DNA from 2 places in the Paenibacillus sp. FSL R5-0470 genome. Region 2 is predicted to be linked to the other one. Evidence: riboswitches for the same ligand, from Rfam matches in the RefSeq annotation. Region 2 holds a riboswitch; the other holds the start of a gene.
The links. Region 2 has a riboswitch for cyclic di-AMP ahead of MKY99_RS25360 (TrkH family potassium uptake protein). Riboswitches for the same ligand answer to the same signal wherever they lie in the genome.
Positions count from the first base shown of each region.

Region 1: linked by a shared signal. The riboswitch ahead of MKY99_RS25870 (alpha/beta hydrolase) and the one ahead of MKY99_RS25360 (TrkH family potassium uptake protein) in region 2 are both predicted to bind cyclic di-AMP.

Region 1 is NZ_CP150238.1:5,866,834-5,875,316, reverse strand. Features, by position in the region: gene MKY99_RS25895 (carbohydrate ABC transporter permease) at 1-377, shown strand, start outside; gene MKY99_RS25890 (glycoside hydrolase family 43 protein) at 425-1,957, shown strand; gene MKY99_RS25885 (endo-1,4-beta-xylanase) at 1,986-3,005, shown strand; gene MKY99_RS25880 (Nif3-like dinuclear metal center hexameric protein) at 3,117-3,911, shown strand; gene MKY99_RS25875 (hypothetical protein) at 3,996-4,169, shown strand; cyclic di-AMP (ydaO/yuaA leader) riboswitch at 4,391-4,575, shown strand; gene MKY99_RS25870 (alpha/beta hydrolase) at 4,682-5,491, shown strand; gene selD (selenide, water dikinase SelD) at 5,648-6,706, shown strand; gene mnmH (tRNA 2-selenouridine(34) synthase MnmH) at 6,764-7,801, shown strand; gene MKY99_RS25855 (cysteine desulfurase family protein) at 7,853-8,483, shown strand, end outside.
Region 2 is NZ_CP150238.1:5,739,975-5,748,457, forward strand. Features, by position in the region: gene sdhA (succinate dehydrogenase flavoprotein subunit) at 1-211, opposite strand, end outside; gene MKY99_RS25345 (succinate dehydrogenase cytochrome b558 subunit) at 280-945, opposite strand; gene MKY99_RS25350 (LysR family transcriptional regulator) at 1,347-2,249, shown strand; gene MKY99_RS25355 (TrkA family potassium uptake protein) at 2,321-2,989, opposite strand; gene MKY99_RS25360 (TrkH family potassium uptake protein) at 3,003-4,298, opposite strand; cyclic di-AMP (ydaO/yuaA leader) riboswitch at 4,435-4,614, opposite strand; gene MKY99_RS25365 (CPBP family intramembrane glutamic endopeptidase) at 4,929-6,614, shown strand; gene uvrC (excinuclease ABC subunit UvrC) at 6,721-8,483, opposite strand, start outside.

The DNA of each region.
Region 1 (8,483 bases), 130 kb from region 2:
GTGCCGGGGAATTTAAGATTTTCATGAAAGTAGTCTTCCCTTTATGTAAACCTGTTCTTGCTACCATTGCCCTTTTTGTCGCGGTAGGTGCATGGAACTCATGGTTTGATGCTTTTATCTACACCTCTTCCCGCCAGCACTTGAGTACATTGCAGTATGAATTAATGAAACTAATACAATCTAGTATGAATGCGAACAGTAGCGCAAGTGTAGCTAACGGGGCAGGGGTAACTGCGGAGTCAGCGGGGTCAATGGTAACTCCAAAGTCCATTCGTGCAGCCGTTACTATCGTTGCTTCGGTCCCGATTCTGCTAGTCTATCCATTCATGCAAAAGTACTTTGTAGTTGGAATGAACGTAGGAAGCGTGAAGGAATAAGTAGCTTGCACCCACTATTAAATAATAGGAAGGTTGTTTGTTGAATTATGACTCCATCTCCAATCACATACACGAACCCAATACTTCCAGGTTTTTATCCAGATCCTAGCATCACTCGAGCAGGGGATGATTTCTACTTGGTGTGTAGCTCCTTCGAATATTTTCCTGGGGTGCCTATCTTTCACAGCCAGGACTTGATTCACTGGACACAAATTGGTCATGTATTAGATCGTGTAAGTCAGCTAGATACACGTAAGAGCAAAAGCTCTGGAGGTATATTTGCTCCAACCATCCGGTATCATGAAGGAACGTTTTACATGATAACGACCGAAATACACGGGAAGGGGAATTTCTATGTTACGGCTACGGACCCAGCGGGTCCGTGGTCAGACCCGATTAGTATTCCTTATGGAGGAATTGACCCTTCCCTAATGTTTGATGAGGATGGAAAGGTATATGTAACCACCCAGCAGGGAGCAGATTATGATTCCCACGCTATTCAATATGAGATAGACATTGCTACAGGAGCAGCATTAACAGAACCTGTTGTCATCTGGACTGGGGATGGTGGACCTTGGACGGAAGGACCACATTTGTACAAAATTAATGGAATGTATTATATCATGTCTGCTTCAGGCGGCACGGCAAAGGAACACCGAGAAATTATCGGTCGTTCTTCCTCCCCTTACGGTCCTTTTGAAAGATTAGAGCAACCGATATTGACCCATCGCGGGACTGATAGTCCCATTCAGTATCTAGGACATGCTGATCTGATCGAAGATCGTAACGGGGATTGGTGGGCCGTATTCCTTGGAGTACGTCTAGTAGATTCCAAGTATACAGTGCTAGGAAGAGAGACCTTTCTTGCCCCTGTAACGTGGAATGAAGACGGATGGCCGATGATTGATAATAATGAGGACACTGTCGGGCTGGAGATGAAGGTTCCGCGTGTACCGGGTCATTCGCCAAAACCTGAGACTAGCGGAAGATATGATTTTGATGACCCTGTATTGCCGTTGGAATTATCCTTTCTGCGGAATCCGGCAGAGGGAAGCTGGTCACTAAGCCAACGTCCGGGTTTTCTAGCTCTTCGAGGGCAATCGAAAGACCTTAATGAAGTGGGTCAGGTAGCCTTTATAGGCAGAAGACAGCAGCATACTTCAGCTGAATGGAGTACATTACTAGATTTTAACCCTACCGTGGACGGTGAAGAGGCTGGACTCTGTGCTAGATTGGACGAGAATGCACATTATGAGGTTGGCTTGGTGCAAAAAGTTGGCCACAGAGTCATTGCAGCACAATTAACTATTGATGGAATAACCCGTGTAGAAGCAGAAGTACCAATTACAGCTGAGCGAATTTATCTGAAAATACAGGCGGAGCTTACCGAATACACCTTATTGTTCTCCTTGGATGGGCAGCAATGGAATAAGCTATCTACAGCGGCAGCATACCCATTATCCCCACAGGCCGTAAAAGGAAATGGATTTACAGGTGTTCTTATCGGTTTATATGCGACAGGTCATGGTAAAGTAGCTGAGGTACCTGCCCACTTTGATTGGTTCGATTATCGGTCATAATGAATAGCGTTTGTTAGGAGGGAACTTGTTGAGACAAGCTAGTGATTTTACAGAGCCTGCACTAAAGACAGTGTTCGCAGAGGATTTCAAGATTGGCGCAGCCGTCAACCCATTAACTATCCAATCACAGGAGCATTTGCTTGCTTATCATTTCAACAGTATTACCGCTGAGAACGAGATGAAATTTGAAAGTCTGCATCCACTTGAGGACACTTATAACTTTAGGGCAGCAGACCAGCTGGTTGCCTTCGCCAGGGAACATCATATGGCGATGCGCGGACATACCTTGATTTGGCACAACCAGACAACGGACTGGCTGTTTGAGGATAAGGGCGGAGGACCTGTAAGCAAAGAGATTCTGCTTGCACGAGTCAAATCACATATTCAGACCGTTGTAGGACGTTATAAGGATGATATTTATGCTTGGGATGTTGTCAATGAAGTTATAGCCGATGAAGGAGAAGAGCTTCTTCGCCATTCGAAGTGGCTCGACATTGTTGGCCCGGATTTTATCGCCAAAGCGTTTGAATTCGCCAATGAAGCTGACCCTAAGGCATTATTATTCTACAATGACTATAACGAATCCCATCCATTAAAGCGTGACAAAATCTATAAACTGGTGAAGTCGCTATTGGAACAAGGCGTGCCGATCCATGGCGTCGGATTGCAGGCACACTGGAATTTATACGATCCTAGTCTGGATGAAATTCGTGCAGCGATCGAAAAATATGCATCGTTAGGACTTCAGCTCCAACTGACAGAGCTGGATGTATCCATGTTCCGTTTCGATGACAAACGAATGGACTTAAAGACAGTACCTGCTGAGCTGCTCGAGCTTCAAGCAGATCGATATGAAGCGATGTTCGCACTGCTGAGAGAATACCGGGACGTGATTAGTTCGGTTACGTTCTGGGGAGCAGCGGATGACTATACCTGGCTGGATGATTTCCCTGTTCGTGGGCGGAAGAACTGGCCGTTCCTATTCGATGAAGGGCATAAGCCGAAGCCAGCTTTCCATCAAATTATCACCTCTGCCACGAAATCATAGAGTGGGCAAGCTGCTCAAATAATGAACTGTGAACCCGTCCTTATATCGATTAAGGGTGGGTTATTTATACGTTGATAGATTAGTAGAATAGATCTCAGAGGGCGGATTAAAGTGAGCGTGACAATTAGAAGGATTCTGGAAGATTTAATAGGAGCCATGGAACAGATAGATGGGACTGTGGATACTCTTAAGCCGGGAAATCCGGAAATGGTGATTACAGGGATGGTTACGGCATTTTGCGCTACGCAATATGTTGTGGAGCGAGCGGTTGCTATGAACGCCAATTTGTTGATCACACATGAAGGTGTGTTTTACAGTCATCATGAGACGAGTGAGTGGTTAGAGGATGACCCTATTTATCTTGCGAAACTGAGTTTAATCGAGCGTTCTGAACTGGCTATTTTTCGTTATCATGATTATTGGCATAGGCATCAACCAGACGGGATCATGGTGGGCTTGCTACGAGAGCTTGAATGGTCAGCCTATGTGGTTGAGCAGCAATCGACTGCTACAATCCTATCGATTCCAGCTATGACGGTAAGTGAAGCGGCACAGTATATAAAAAGAAAGCTAGGCATCTCCTATTTACGTGCTGCCGGAGACGTATCCCAGATATGCAGACATGTGGGGATATTAGTAGGTTACAGAGGAGGTGGGACGATGGCTATTCCTCTTTTTAATCAGCATAATCTTGATTTAATTATTGCTGGCGAGGGCCCCGAATGGGAAACTCCAGAATATGTGAGGGATGCTGTCCACCAAGGCAGATCAAAAGCACTGATTATGTTAGGACATGCGGAAAGTGAAGCTCCAGGAATGAAATATTTAGCTGAAGTTCTGGCACAGAAATACCCAATGATTCCTACTTATTTTATTGCTGAACAACCGGTCTATCAGCTGGTTTAATTCGTATAAACCGAAATGAAGAATAAATTTGCATATTATGGAGAAAATGATTGGAAACCAGGTCACTGAGAAAGGAGTGTTTCAATGGAAATTCCTTTGGAGGCTGATGAAGTGTTAAGTCGTATCAAAAAGCTTCAAACCGATGGAAGCTCGATCAGCAAAAAACAAGTGAAGCAAAGCGATCCTGATCTTATGAGAAGTGCGCTGTTCTTTTTTCCGAGCTGGGAGCATGCATTGAAAAACGCCGATCTGTTGTAGCCATATGATTGTATAACGAAGCCGAGTAGTTCAGGGATTGATCTCTGATGGCCGCTCGGCTTTTTTTAGATATATTGAGTAAACAAGAGCAAAAGAAAGAGAAAACGAAGTGTATGCTCAATATGAAATGAAAAGCATGGCTTTCAACATTATTTTGCCCACGGCTCAACTTTACAAGAAACCTTACACGGAGTATGATTCATCACATAACTGACAATTACATAAGAAGTCCGCTTAATTTCCGTTAAGGAAAGCGGGGGAACCAACAACTGGGAACCAGTGTAACAATCGGTACTAGTTATGGGGTGAATCCTGTTCCAGATGCATAAATGCATCCATGCAGGTAGGGCAACTCTCACTGCCCGAATCCGACAGCTAACCTCGTAAGCGTATGGAGAGAGGATGAATGGCGTATTTGATGATGAATAGCCACAGAGAATCCCTCTGTGGTTTTTTGCTGCGTTAAAAAGCAGATATAGTTGTAGAACCTATCTATGAAAGAGGTGTTAACTTTGCCTATTGCTAAACTGAATGGAACTTCGCTCTATTACGAAATCAATGGAACAGGGGCTCCGGTTGTGTTTATCCATGGACATGGATTAACACATAGTATGTTCAAGCCACAATTAGAGTATTTTTCTGATAAATATAAAGTGATTCTGTGTGATTTACGGGGGAATGGCAAATCAGGTGAATTACTGCAGGCCCCAAACGAGATTATTGAAACCCAATGTCTAGATATAATAATGCTATTAAATGATTTGGGTATTCGTGAGGCTGTTTTTGTTGGGAGTGCCTATGGGGGGCTTGTCGTTCAACATATTGCGAAACAATATCCAGAGCGAGTAAAAGCGATTGTTGTCGCGGATAGCTTTTGTAGAAGTCAGGCGTCAACGATAATCGGTAAAATCCAGCTTATGGCTGCTTATTGTAGCTGGTTAATGTATTACGCTCCAAGTGAGCTTGTACTTCCTTCGATTCGTATGATGTACCGGGAACGCTGGAATCTGGCTTATAACGAGATTAGAAGAGGACTTCTCGATAAACGTCCACGGGAATTGTATCGGCAAAGGCTGGCTACGAGCCATGTGGATTACACTAGATGCTTAAAGTCTTTTAAGCGTCCCGCCTTATGTATTGTAGGTGACTTTAGTGAATTTGGAGTTAATTGTATGAAGGATATGGTGTCTCAGCTGCCACATGCTCAGTTAGTGATCATCCCTAACGCATTAGATCCTAGTAATCTGTGTCAGCCGGAGAAATTTAATGCTATACTTCAGCGGTTTTTGGAGAAACAGCAGGAAACTCAGCAGATTAGTTGATCTTAGTGGTAAGTGAGAAATGAGAGGCGTCCCATAGCCGGGGAGTATGTACTGGCTACGGGGCGTTCTTCTGTATGTCTGTATTTTGTACAATGCTGTCTACTGATGTAAGATTAAAGATATTCGATATTAACTATCTAAAGGAGCTGAGTCATGATGTCTCAAGCCGAAACCATAAAATTGACCTCATTATCTTCAAAAGGGGGCTGCGGCTGCAAAATCGGTCCCGCCGATCTCATGCAGGTTATTCGCAGTCTACCACCAACCGTTCCTAATCCGGATCTACTTGTAGGTCTGGATACCAGTGATGACGCTGGGGTATATCGATTAAGTGATGATCTAGCGTTAGTGCAAACTGTTGATTTTTTCACGCCGATCGTGGACGACCCTTATTCCTTTGGGCAAATTGCAGCAGCTAATGCGTTAAGTGATATTTATGCTATGGGCGGCAAGCCGCTTACAGTGCTTAATATTGTGGCCTTCCCTATTTCTGTTTTGGACAAAAGCATTCTCGGTGACATTTTGCGCGGTGCAGCAGATAAAGTGCAGGAAGCAGGAGCAACGCTTGTGGGCGGACATTCCATCGACGATAAAGAGCCTAAATTTGGATTGGCCGTTACGGGCCTTGTGCATCCGGACAAAGTAAGAACGAATGCAGGTGCGCAGGCAGGAGACAAGCTGATTTTGACTAAACCTATCGGTGTGGGCATCTTAACGACTTCTATTAAAAAGGATCAGCTATCCCCAGAAGAAACTACACGCCTTACGACAGTCATGTCTACATTGAATAAAAAAGCGGCTGAAATCATGGAGCCCTATGATGTACATGCTTGTACAGATGTTACCGGATTCGGGTTGCTTGGACATGCCTCGGAAATGGCAAAAGGGAGCAATCACGGACTGATTATTCGTCAAGGCGATGTACCGATGCTGCCAAGAGTAAGAGAGCTCGCGGAGCAGGGCTTTGTTCCAGGCGGCACTAAGAATAACTTTGCCCATTTGGAGGGCAGTATTCTTTATCCGGAAGAGATGGACCAATTAAGCCGCTATATTCTGTGTGATGCTGTGACTTCCGGTGGATTGCTGATCTCTGTTGCTCCTGAACAAAGTGAGGATTTGCTAAAAGAGTTAGTAGATGCAGGTGTAGAAGCAGCATTGATCGGAGAGGTAACGGAAGAGCATCCGGGTCAGATTGCAGTTATAGCTGCGCAATAACGCTGGAGTTCAGCTTAGAGGCGACCTAAGAAGTTAGCCACCAGAGGAGAGAGCGCATTGTTTCAGGATATTACATTGGAAGAACTAAGAGTGTTAAAGAATAAGAAGCAGATCACCGTTATCGACGTTCGATCTCCTTCTGAATATAAAGATGCAACGCTGCCGGATAGCTTGAATATTCCCTTTTTTGATGATGAGGAACGGGCTGAAGTAGGTACATTGTATAAACAGACAAGTGTGCAGGCTGCGAAAGAACGCGGTTTGGAGATTGCTGCTGCGAAGCTACCTTCCTTTGTCAAAGAATTTGCTGCGATTCAAGGGGACAAGGCTGTATTCTGCTGGAGGGGAGGTATGCGCAGCCGTACAACTGCGACCGTACTTTCTTTAATGGATATTCACGCTTACCGATTGATTGGCGGCTATAAAGCTTACCGTAAATGGGTACTCGATGAACTGGAGTCCTATGAATTCAAGGCGAAGCCTTATGTCATTCATGGAAATACGGGTACAGGTAAAACAAACCTGCTGCACCGCCTGAAGGCACAGAGCTATCCTGTTTTGGATTTGGAAGGAATGGCAGGTCACCGCGGTTCTATCTTTGGCGAGATCGGACTTCATGCAAACAATCAAAAAACGTTCGATAGTCTTCTTATGGAGGAATTAATTAAGCTTGGGGATGCTCCTTATGTACTGTTTGAAGCGGAGAGCAAAAAGATTGGGAAGGTCGTAATGCCCCCATTCATGGCCGAGCAGAAAGAGATTGGAACACAAATTTGGATTGAGATGCCACTACAAGCCAGAGTGCAGCAAATCCTTGAGGATTATCGACCAGAAGAATATAAAGAACAGTGCATTTCAGCATTTCGAAGTATCAAATCACGAATTCATATCCCCATTGCGGCGGAAATCGAGCGTTGCTTGCAAGCTGATATGTTCGGAGAGGCTGTTGCGCTGCTGTTAGAATACTACTATGATCCTAAATACGATTATACGTCTACTCAGTATGAAGGCATTGAGAGAGTTACCTTTAAGGTGAACAATTTGGATGAAGCTGAGGCTGCGGTAATCTCTTTTTTGAGTAATCAGAAGGTATAAGCTTTAGGTATCGTAAAGTATGAGGGGTTTAGAGGAGGCTCGGCTTAACAAATGATCTATTTAGACTATAACGCTACAACACCTGTAGATAAGGAAGTAGCAGAGGTTATGATTCCTTATCTTTATGGTCATTTTGGCAATCCTTCAAGCAGTCATTCTTTGGGACAAAAAGCTAAAGTCGGAATCGAGCGAGCAAGAACACAGGTGGCTAATTTCCTGAATTGTACGCCGGGTGAGGTGCTTTTTACAAGCGGGGGCAGCGAGTCGAATAATACCGTTATCAAGGGCGTCGCCCAAACGTATCGACATAAAGGCAATCACATTATTGTGTCTGCTGTGGAGCATCCTGCGGTAATTAAACCGTGTCAGTATCTGGAGCAGTTGGGCTACACGATTACTTATGTACCTGTTGACGCGTATGGAACGGTGCAGGTAGATGATGTGAAAAATCAGCTTACAGACCAAACTATACTAGTCTCCATTATGCACTCTAATAACGAAACGGGCACGATTCAGCCGATCAAAGAAATAGCTGAGGTCTGCCATGAACGGGGTGTCCTTGTACATACCGATGCTTCGCAGTCCGCTGGAAAAGTAGAGCTTGATGTGGCTGAGTTAGGGGTGGATTTTCTAACGCTGGCAGGCCATAAATTATATGCGCCAAAAGGGATTGGAGCATTGT
Region 2 (8,483 bases):
AAACGGTATCGTCGAAGTGCTCCCAAGGAGAGTCGCCCTCCCCTTTCGTATTTACCGCGCCGTTGATGCCGCCTTGCGCACAAACGGAGTGTGATCTTTTTACCGGCACTAATGAGAATAATTGAACATGCGCACCGGACTCCGCTGCCTTGATGGTAGCCATCAGGCCGGCCAGACCGCCACCCACGATAATGATATTTGCTGTTGCCATGATAGTTCACTCCCTTTATTGAAAATATCAGAAAGGATTCTGGAATCTAGTCCTGAGAGGATAATTACTTAGATGAAAGTCTTTATGGACTGAGCTATAGAAGCTGCGGTTTGAAATTCAGCATCACGGAAAGTGACTAGTGAAATGAGGAACATAAACGTTACAAGAACAAATATACCGAGACAAAGGTAAGAGGATACCCGCTGTGAACGAGGTCCTACCGTGATTCCCCAGCTGATCAAGAAAGACCATAGGCCGTTTGAGAAGTGAAAGCATGCTGCAACGATACCGATAATGTACAGTGTCAACATCAGTGGTTGAGTCACGATATCATGCATCAGACCGCCCAGCTCTTCATGCTCTACACTACCAACTGCCACCTGAACCCGGGTTTGGAACAAATGCCAGACTATAAAGATAAAGGTAATAATTCCTGTAATACGTTGCAGCGTATAACGCCAGTTTCTTTCAATGTTGAAACGGTTCAAGTTCGGCTTGGATTGATAGGCAATATACAGTCCATATACGCCATGGTACAGCAGAGGTAGCCATATACCGAACAATTCCAGGAAGAAGACAAGCGGCAGGCTGTTCAGCCATATCACGCTGTCAGTGAAACCGGAAGCGCCACCCTCTACAGCCGCAAAATTCGTCATCATGTGCTCAATGAAGAAAGCTCCAAGCGGGATAACGCCTAGCAAGGAATGAATCTTTCTGGAATAAAATCCTTTCATACAAAGTAACCCCTTTCCGATTAAAACAGCGTTTTCATTATTGTGTATTCACCGCCGGAACTACATTTGACACAGGATAACGTAGACTATGTCATGACAAAACGTCTATATTTACCGCTATCCTTGGTTTCCCGGACTTTGTTTTCTTTTTCACAAAATGTGAATATCTTGTGTCACTTTTCATGTTACTCCTTTTTCCCTTATAAGGGAATTGCAATCTAATTATTAAACGTTATACAATAAACGCATAAGAATAGATTTTATATGATAATAATTCTCATTTAGAGAAACAACATTTTCCGACAAATCTTTTATTTCCTTATGGAGCAAGAAGTATTGTCTTCATGGCTATGAATTTCGTCACTACTGTTTATAGATTGCACTACGAGAGGAACATAAATATGTTTGACGATTTAGATGTTTTTGCAGCGGTTGTGGAGCACTCCAGCTTGAATCGGGCCTCCCGCCAGCTCAATCTGTCCCAACCTGCCCTATCTCGTAAAATCTCCAAGCTGGAAGAACGACTGGGTGTCGCGCTATTTAATCGTTATGGCAAGCGACTGGAGTTAACCGAGGTTGGGCGTCTTACTTATTCCTACGCACTTGAACAACGGCAGCAGCGCTCTAAATTTCTGGAGGCTTTGTCTAAATACAAAGAAGGCGAGCCTAAGCTCGTCACCTTAGGGGCGTCACTTACCTCACTGCAGACCACTCTGCCTCCACTAGTTAACGCATATATGGAGAAATACCCAACTGCGGAGCTGAAGCTAATCACAGGCCGAACACATGAAATTGTCTCCTCTGTCAGTGAAGGAAAGTCAGATATAGGTCTGATCGCTTCCTCTATTCAAGAACCTGGACTGCGCTGCATTTCTCTGTTTGAGGATCAACTTCGACTGGTTGTTTCTGAGCATCATCCTCTGAATCAATCTACCAAGCTAACCATGGATGATCTGTCCCGACTGCCTATGATCCTGTTCTCCAAAGGCACCTGGTACCGACGTCTAACAGACGATCTGTTCCAGCGCTGTGGAATTGATCCAGACGTTCGGATGGAGATTGACTCATTCGAAGCCATCGTGCGGCTGCTGCCGACAGTCAATGTGGCAGCGTTACTGCCCAAGTCTTATCTGCGTCCGCAGCTGTTAAACGGCGGTGGGCTGGTCTCTCTGCATATTAAGGAGCTGGAGCAGACTCAGCGAACTACCTGCCTGATTTACCGTGACGATGGGAGCCTGAGCACAGCGGCCCGCAGCCTCGTGCAGGTCACAGAAGAGATGTTTCTAACGGAACGAGAGAAATAGTACATACCTCTGCGTGCAGCCTTAATTAAAAAAGCCCTCCGTCCCATGTAAAGGACGGAGGGCTTATCTATTTAATCTTGGTTTACAACTTCATCCTCAAATCGATCAATACTTTCATTAGAACCAATGAGTACCATAACGTCGCCCTCACTCAAATGATCATGTGCCGTTGGAGCCACTATAATTCCACTTTCCCGGTTCAGGGCAACAATACTGCAGCCATATTTCGCTCTTGTATTTAAATCTGACAAGCTTTTCCCGTTCATGCAAGACGGAACGGTTAGCTCGACGATTTTATAATCCTTGGACAGTTCAATATAATCCAGCAAATTGGGTGTCACGAGCTGATGTGCCACACGAATGCCCATATCCCGCTCCGGAAAAATAACCCGGTCCACGCCCAGCCTGGACAACGCACGACCATGAAGGATCGAGATCGCCTTGGCTACTACTTGCTTGACTCCAATCTCTTTTAACAAAATCGCCGCCAGAATACTTCGTTCCATATTGTCGCCAATCGCAACAATCCCACAGTCAAAGTTCCGTACGCCGAGCGAGCGCATAATTCCTTCATCTGTAGCATCAGCCACTACCGCATGCGTCAGGTGATCGCTCATTTCCTCCACACGCTCCTCATGGTGATCAATGCCGAGCACCTCGTAGCCCATTTCCATCAGCTCAAGTGCAAGGCTTGAGCCAAAGCGGCCTAAACCGATTACTACAAATTGCTGTGCTTTCATTTCGGATTAACTCCTATCCAATAATTATTTTACCTTCTGGGTGCTTATACAATGGTTTACCCTGTTTAGGTCCAAGCGCATACACTAATGTTAATGGACCTAGCCGACCTGCAAACATGGTCAGACAGATCAGAATCTTGCCGAAGATAGACAGTTCAGGTGTCAGCCCCATGGTTAGTCCCACCGTGGCAAAAGCTGAGGTCGTCTCAAATAATATCGCTAAGAAATTACTATCCTCTGTTGTGGACAGTAACATCGACACCGTGAGGACCAATAGCAAAGCGAGTAATGTTAACGTCAACGCTTTATAGATACGCTCTTGCGCCAATCGGTAACGGAACAGTACAACATCTTCACGTCCGCGCAGCATCGCGATTACTGCACCAATCATAATCGTAAAGGTTGTAGTCTTGACCCCGCCACCTGTTGATCCTGGAGATGCACCAATAAACATAAGAATAACCATAAAGAACTGTGAGGCTTGCCGTAGTCCGGCAATATCCACCGTATTGGCGCCAGCGGTTCGGGGCGATACCGACTGAAAGAATGCCGATAATATTTTGCCGCCGAAATTTAAATTCCCCAGTGTGCGCTGATTCGTAAATTCAAATATAAAAATAACCAAAGCGCCGATAAGAATAAGCCCTGCAGTGGTGGAGAGTACAACTTTGCTATGCAAAGATAATTTACGTTTGACACGAAACTCCACCAGATCCGACATGACAATAAAACCAATACCGCCAGAGACAATCAGAAACATCACCACGATGTTCACTAGCGGGTCATATACATAATCGGTTAAACTCCGGAAATCCCCGAAAATATCAAATCCAGCATTATTAAACATAGACACCGCATGAAATATTCCAAAATAAATGGCCTTTCCCAGTGGCATATCAAACGCCCAGCGTAAGGACAGAAGCACCGCTGCACAGCCTTCGATGACCAAGGAATAAATAAGTACTCTCCGGATCAGTCGAACAATCCCCTCCATAGAGCCTTGGTTCATTGCTTCCTGAAGGATCAGTCTGTCCCGCAAGGAAATTTTGCGTTTCATCATCATGGCAAATAAGGTCGCCATTGTCATAAACCCTAAGCCGCCCACCTGGATAAGCACCATAATTACGGTTTTCCCAAAAATGGTGAATGTCGTCCCGGTGTCCAGCACCACAAGTCCTGTCACACAGGTGGCCGATGTTGCAGTAAACAACGCATCAATAAAACTAACAGCATTCCCGCTGGTACTCGAAATGGGAAGCATTAGCAGCAAGGCTCCAATCAGAATGATCGATGCAAAACCAAGCACCATAATCTGAGGCGGAGAGAGCTTCAGGAACTTTGATTCAGAAACCCTGCGAAACTGTGAAGCCACTACGCTCACCCTCTTATCAAAATTTAAAGAATTCCAACAAAAAAAGCACTGGAAAACCAATGCTACCCTTGGTTCCTGCAGTAAATTAGCCTACGAGGTTAGCTGACGGATTCGGACTGTGCAGGCTGCCCTATTCGTTCCTAGAACGAAATTCACCCCTGATGAATAAAGACAACGCCTATGGCGTATACTCATCTTTTCATTACTTCTTATGGTTCCCCCGTTTTCACCTGAAATTCGGCTATATACAATTGCATACAAATTATATATGTTATTTCGATAAATCACAAAGACACTATTAATGGTGATTCATATGAAAAATGCGGTTTGGAGAGGATGTACCACTAAGAGTGCCTTTTCTCATCACTTTTCCGTGTTTTCCCTGCAATTGCATCGATTTTCATGAAAAATGAAGAAAGAATCACCTTAAATTCATGGTATATATTCAGTTACCTATTCTATAATATCTCTATTACCCATAAAAAGAATATACGATGATTTTTGTAACTATCATGGCACTAATACTATAATGGAACATAACATTGTCAGTTTACAAGGAGGCGTTACATGAATCCCGTTGGCCAGCCCTTACAGCAACGTGCCCTCTCCAAGAGGCTCATCATCTCGGGCATTATCGGTCTTATTCTATTTATTATGTTTCAAATTGCTCCCTCGGTGCTAAATAGCCCTGCCGGGGAAGATACTACTGTCATCAGTAAGGCGGAAGCCCGCGACAAAGCCATATCATTCGCAGAACAAAAGCTGAACTACACCAAAGCACCAAACGATCAGTGGAATGTACTGTACGATACGGACTCTTCCTTTTATGGTTATATGTCCCGCGAGAAGCTTTTGGAGGACTATACAAAAAAGAAATTGGATCAACGATATCCTTTTGACATCTTTCGTGTAACACTTAGTCCTTCAGCGGAACAAGAGCCACTGATCTCTGTTGACCTCAATATGTATACTGGTGGAGTTGTCGCTTTCACACAAGGTGCAGAAGGATCAGGTACCGGATTACCAAACAATGTATCCACCAGTGCAAAAGAAGAGGACAAGGGTACTACCTTATCACTTACACAAAAAGAAAATCTTGCCCGTCCCTGGCTTCAGGAATGGGATGTAAATCCCGCCAAGCTGCAAATTGAATCGAATACGGGAAACTACGGGCTCGTGTATACAGATCGTTCCGTTCAGATCGGCGAATCCTTACTACACTATTATTTCGATTTCACTGGCGAACAGGTATCCAGCTTTAAAGCAGGATTCACCGCTCCAGCCTGGCATACCTCCTATGTAAAGGACCAGACCTCTCTCGCGGAAAAGTTTACTTTATTCGGCTACGGTTTGCCTACTTTAGCTTTAGGAATTCTGGCACTCATCTACAGCATACTTAGAAGAGAACATACCTCCTTTAAGCGTGGAATATTCCTAAGCTCAGCTTATTTTGTAATCATGATGATCAGCACCTATAATATGCTCCCTGAATCCTCAGGCGAAGGACTCGAGGCTCAGATAACTTCCGTCATAATGTTCATCATTTATGCCTTATATAGCCTCCTAATGTCCTCCCTGCTCTATTTTTCTTTAGTTGGAGGGGACGGCCTATGGAAAAAAGAAGAGGGGATGAACCCATGGCCTCGTGCTAAAGAGCCTGGCTATGGAAAATATGTTCTGGATAGTATCCGGGCTGGATACGTCTGGGCATTCGTGCTGCTAGGGGTGCAGACCCTTATGTTCATCGTATTATCACTTACCTTGCAGAACTGGTCCACTACTGACGCTACTCAATCTCCTTACAACATGAGATATGCTTGGCTGCTGCCCATCGTTGCATGGCTCGCTGGTTTATCCGAGGAAGCCATTTATCGTTTTTTCGGAATTCCTATGTTGAAAAAAGTATTCCGAAGCACGTTCATTGCTTGCCTGATCACCACGCTGGTTTGGGCGTTTGGCCATACGCTGTATCCGATCTACCCCATCAGTTCCCGTCCTATTGAGCTGACCGTGATTGGTTTGCTCTTTAGCTATATTTTCCTTCGTTACGGATTTATTGCCGTCATGTTCAGTCACGTCGTGTTTGACAGCATTCTGATGGGCGCTACGCTGATCTTTATGAAGGAAAGCGTGAATGTAGGGGCTGGTATCTTCGCGATTATAATGCCGTCCATAGTCGCTTACATCGTCTATCGGTTTAATCCACCGCAGAAATCAGAACCTAAGCCGGTTGAACCTACATCTGTAATTTAAAGAAGTAACGGGTGGATAACCTATAATAAAAAAAGGTGTCACAGCAGAAAACTGCTGTGACACCTTTTTTATATTAACGTATACAGCATTCCAGTATTTCGAATGCCTATGTCGCTGGCTCTTCATCCTTGAGCGCCTCAAGAATTTGACTAGCCAGCTTTTCGCCAATAGAAAGTGATTTAAAATCCTCTATGGAGGCTTCTTTAATTTTCTTTAGTGATCCGAAATGCTTAAGCAGCGCCTTGCGCCGCTTCTCGCCTATACCTGGTATGGAGTCCAGTTTAGAAGTAACCATGGACTTCCCACGTTGTTCACGGTGGAAGGTGATGGCGAATCTATGCACCTCATCCTGAATCCGTTGCAACAGATAAAATTCCTGACTATCCCGAGCCAAAGCGACAGGTTCTGGCGGATCTCCAACCAAAAGCTGAGCCGTCTTATGCTTATCATCCTTGACGAGACCACAGACCGGAATGAATAACCCCAGCTCGTTCTCCAGAATATCAATAGCTGAGGATATCTGCCCTTTACCACCATCGACTACGATAAGATCTGGTATCGGCAGGTTCTCTTTCAGCACCCGTTCATACCGTCGCCGGATGACCTCGCGCATCGTTCCATAATCATCCGCACCCACCACCGTACGAACCTTATATTTACGATACTCTTTTCGTGCGGGCTTGCCATCAATGAAGACAACCATTGCAGAAACCGGATTAGTCCCTTGAATATTCGAGTTATCGAACGCCTCGATCCGGCTTAAGCGTTCGAGCCCCAAGCTCTCGCCTAAGCTCATTGCAGCACCAGAGGTACGTACTTCATCTCGTTCAATAAGCCGGAACTTCTCGTCGATTGCGACTGTAGCATTTTGGCAGGCCATACCGACCATCTGCTTCTTGAGGCCACGCTGTGGCACTAGCACTTTGGTGCCGAGCCACTCCTGTAGAATAGAGGCGCCACCTGCAGCATCAACGACACCTGCTGCTGATGCTTCCGCAGCGGCCATTTCACGGGCCTCAACTTCTTCAGGCGATTCGGGGGTATCTTCCCCCTTTTGTAGATCTTCTTCGGCTGGAGCAGCAATGACAATCGCCGGTTTAGCTTCTTTATCAACCACTGCTTCCTCGTCAAGCACATCCGGCAGAAGAATCTCCTGCGGCAGAGCAGGATTATCACTGTAATACTGCGTCACATAAGACATAAAGTCACTGTAGGCTTCCCCATAGAACGGAAAGACAGAGGAGTGGCGCTGAATCATCTTCCCTTGTCTCATGTACAGAATCTGTACACACATCCATCCCTTGTCTACCGCATAACCAAATACATCACGATCCTTAGTATCTGTGGTGTTAATCTTTTGTTTCTCCATCAATGCATCAATATGGATAATCTGATCCCGCAGTTCCTTCGCCCGTTCAAAATATAATTCCTCAGCAGCTTCCTGCATCTTCTGCTGTAGATCCTTCTTAACCGCATCATGACCTCCGCTCAGAAAAGCAGCGATATCTTGCGTAATCTGCTCATACTCGGACTTCTGCACTTCCTTCTCACACGGTGCCAAGCATTGGCCCATGTGATAGTAAAGACAGACTTCCTTTGGCATTACGCCACATTTACGGAGCGGATACATACGATCGAGGAGCTTTTTCGTTTGCTGTGCAGCATAACCATTAGGATAAGGGCCGAAATATTTTGCTTTATCTTTAATCACCCGGCGTGTGACTTCAAGCCGAGGGTGAGTTTCATTCGTTATTTTGATATAAGGAAATGTCTTATCGTCCTTCAGAAGTACGTTATAACGCGGCATATGCTTCTTAATCAGATTGCACTCGAGAATGAGCGCTTCCATGTTACTGGACGTAACAATAT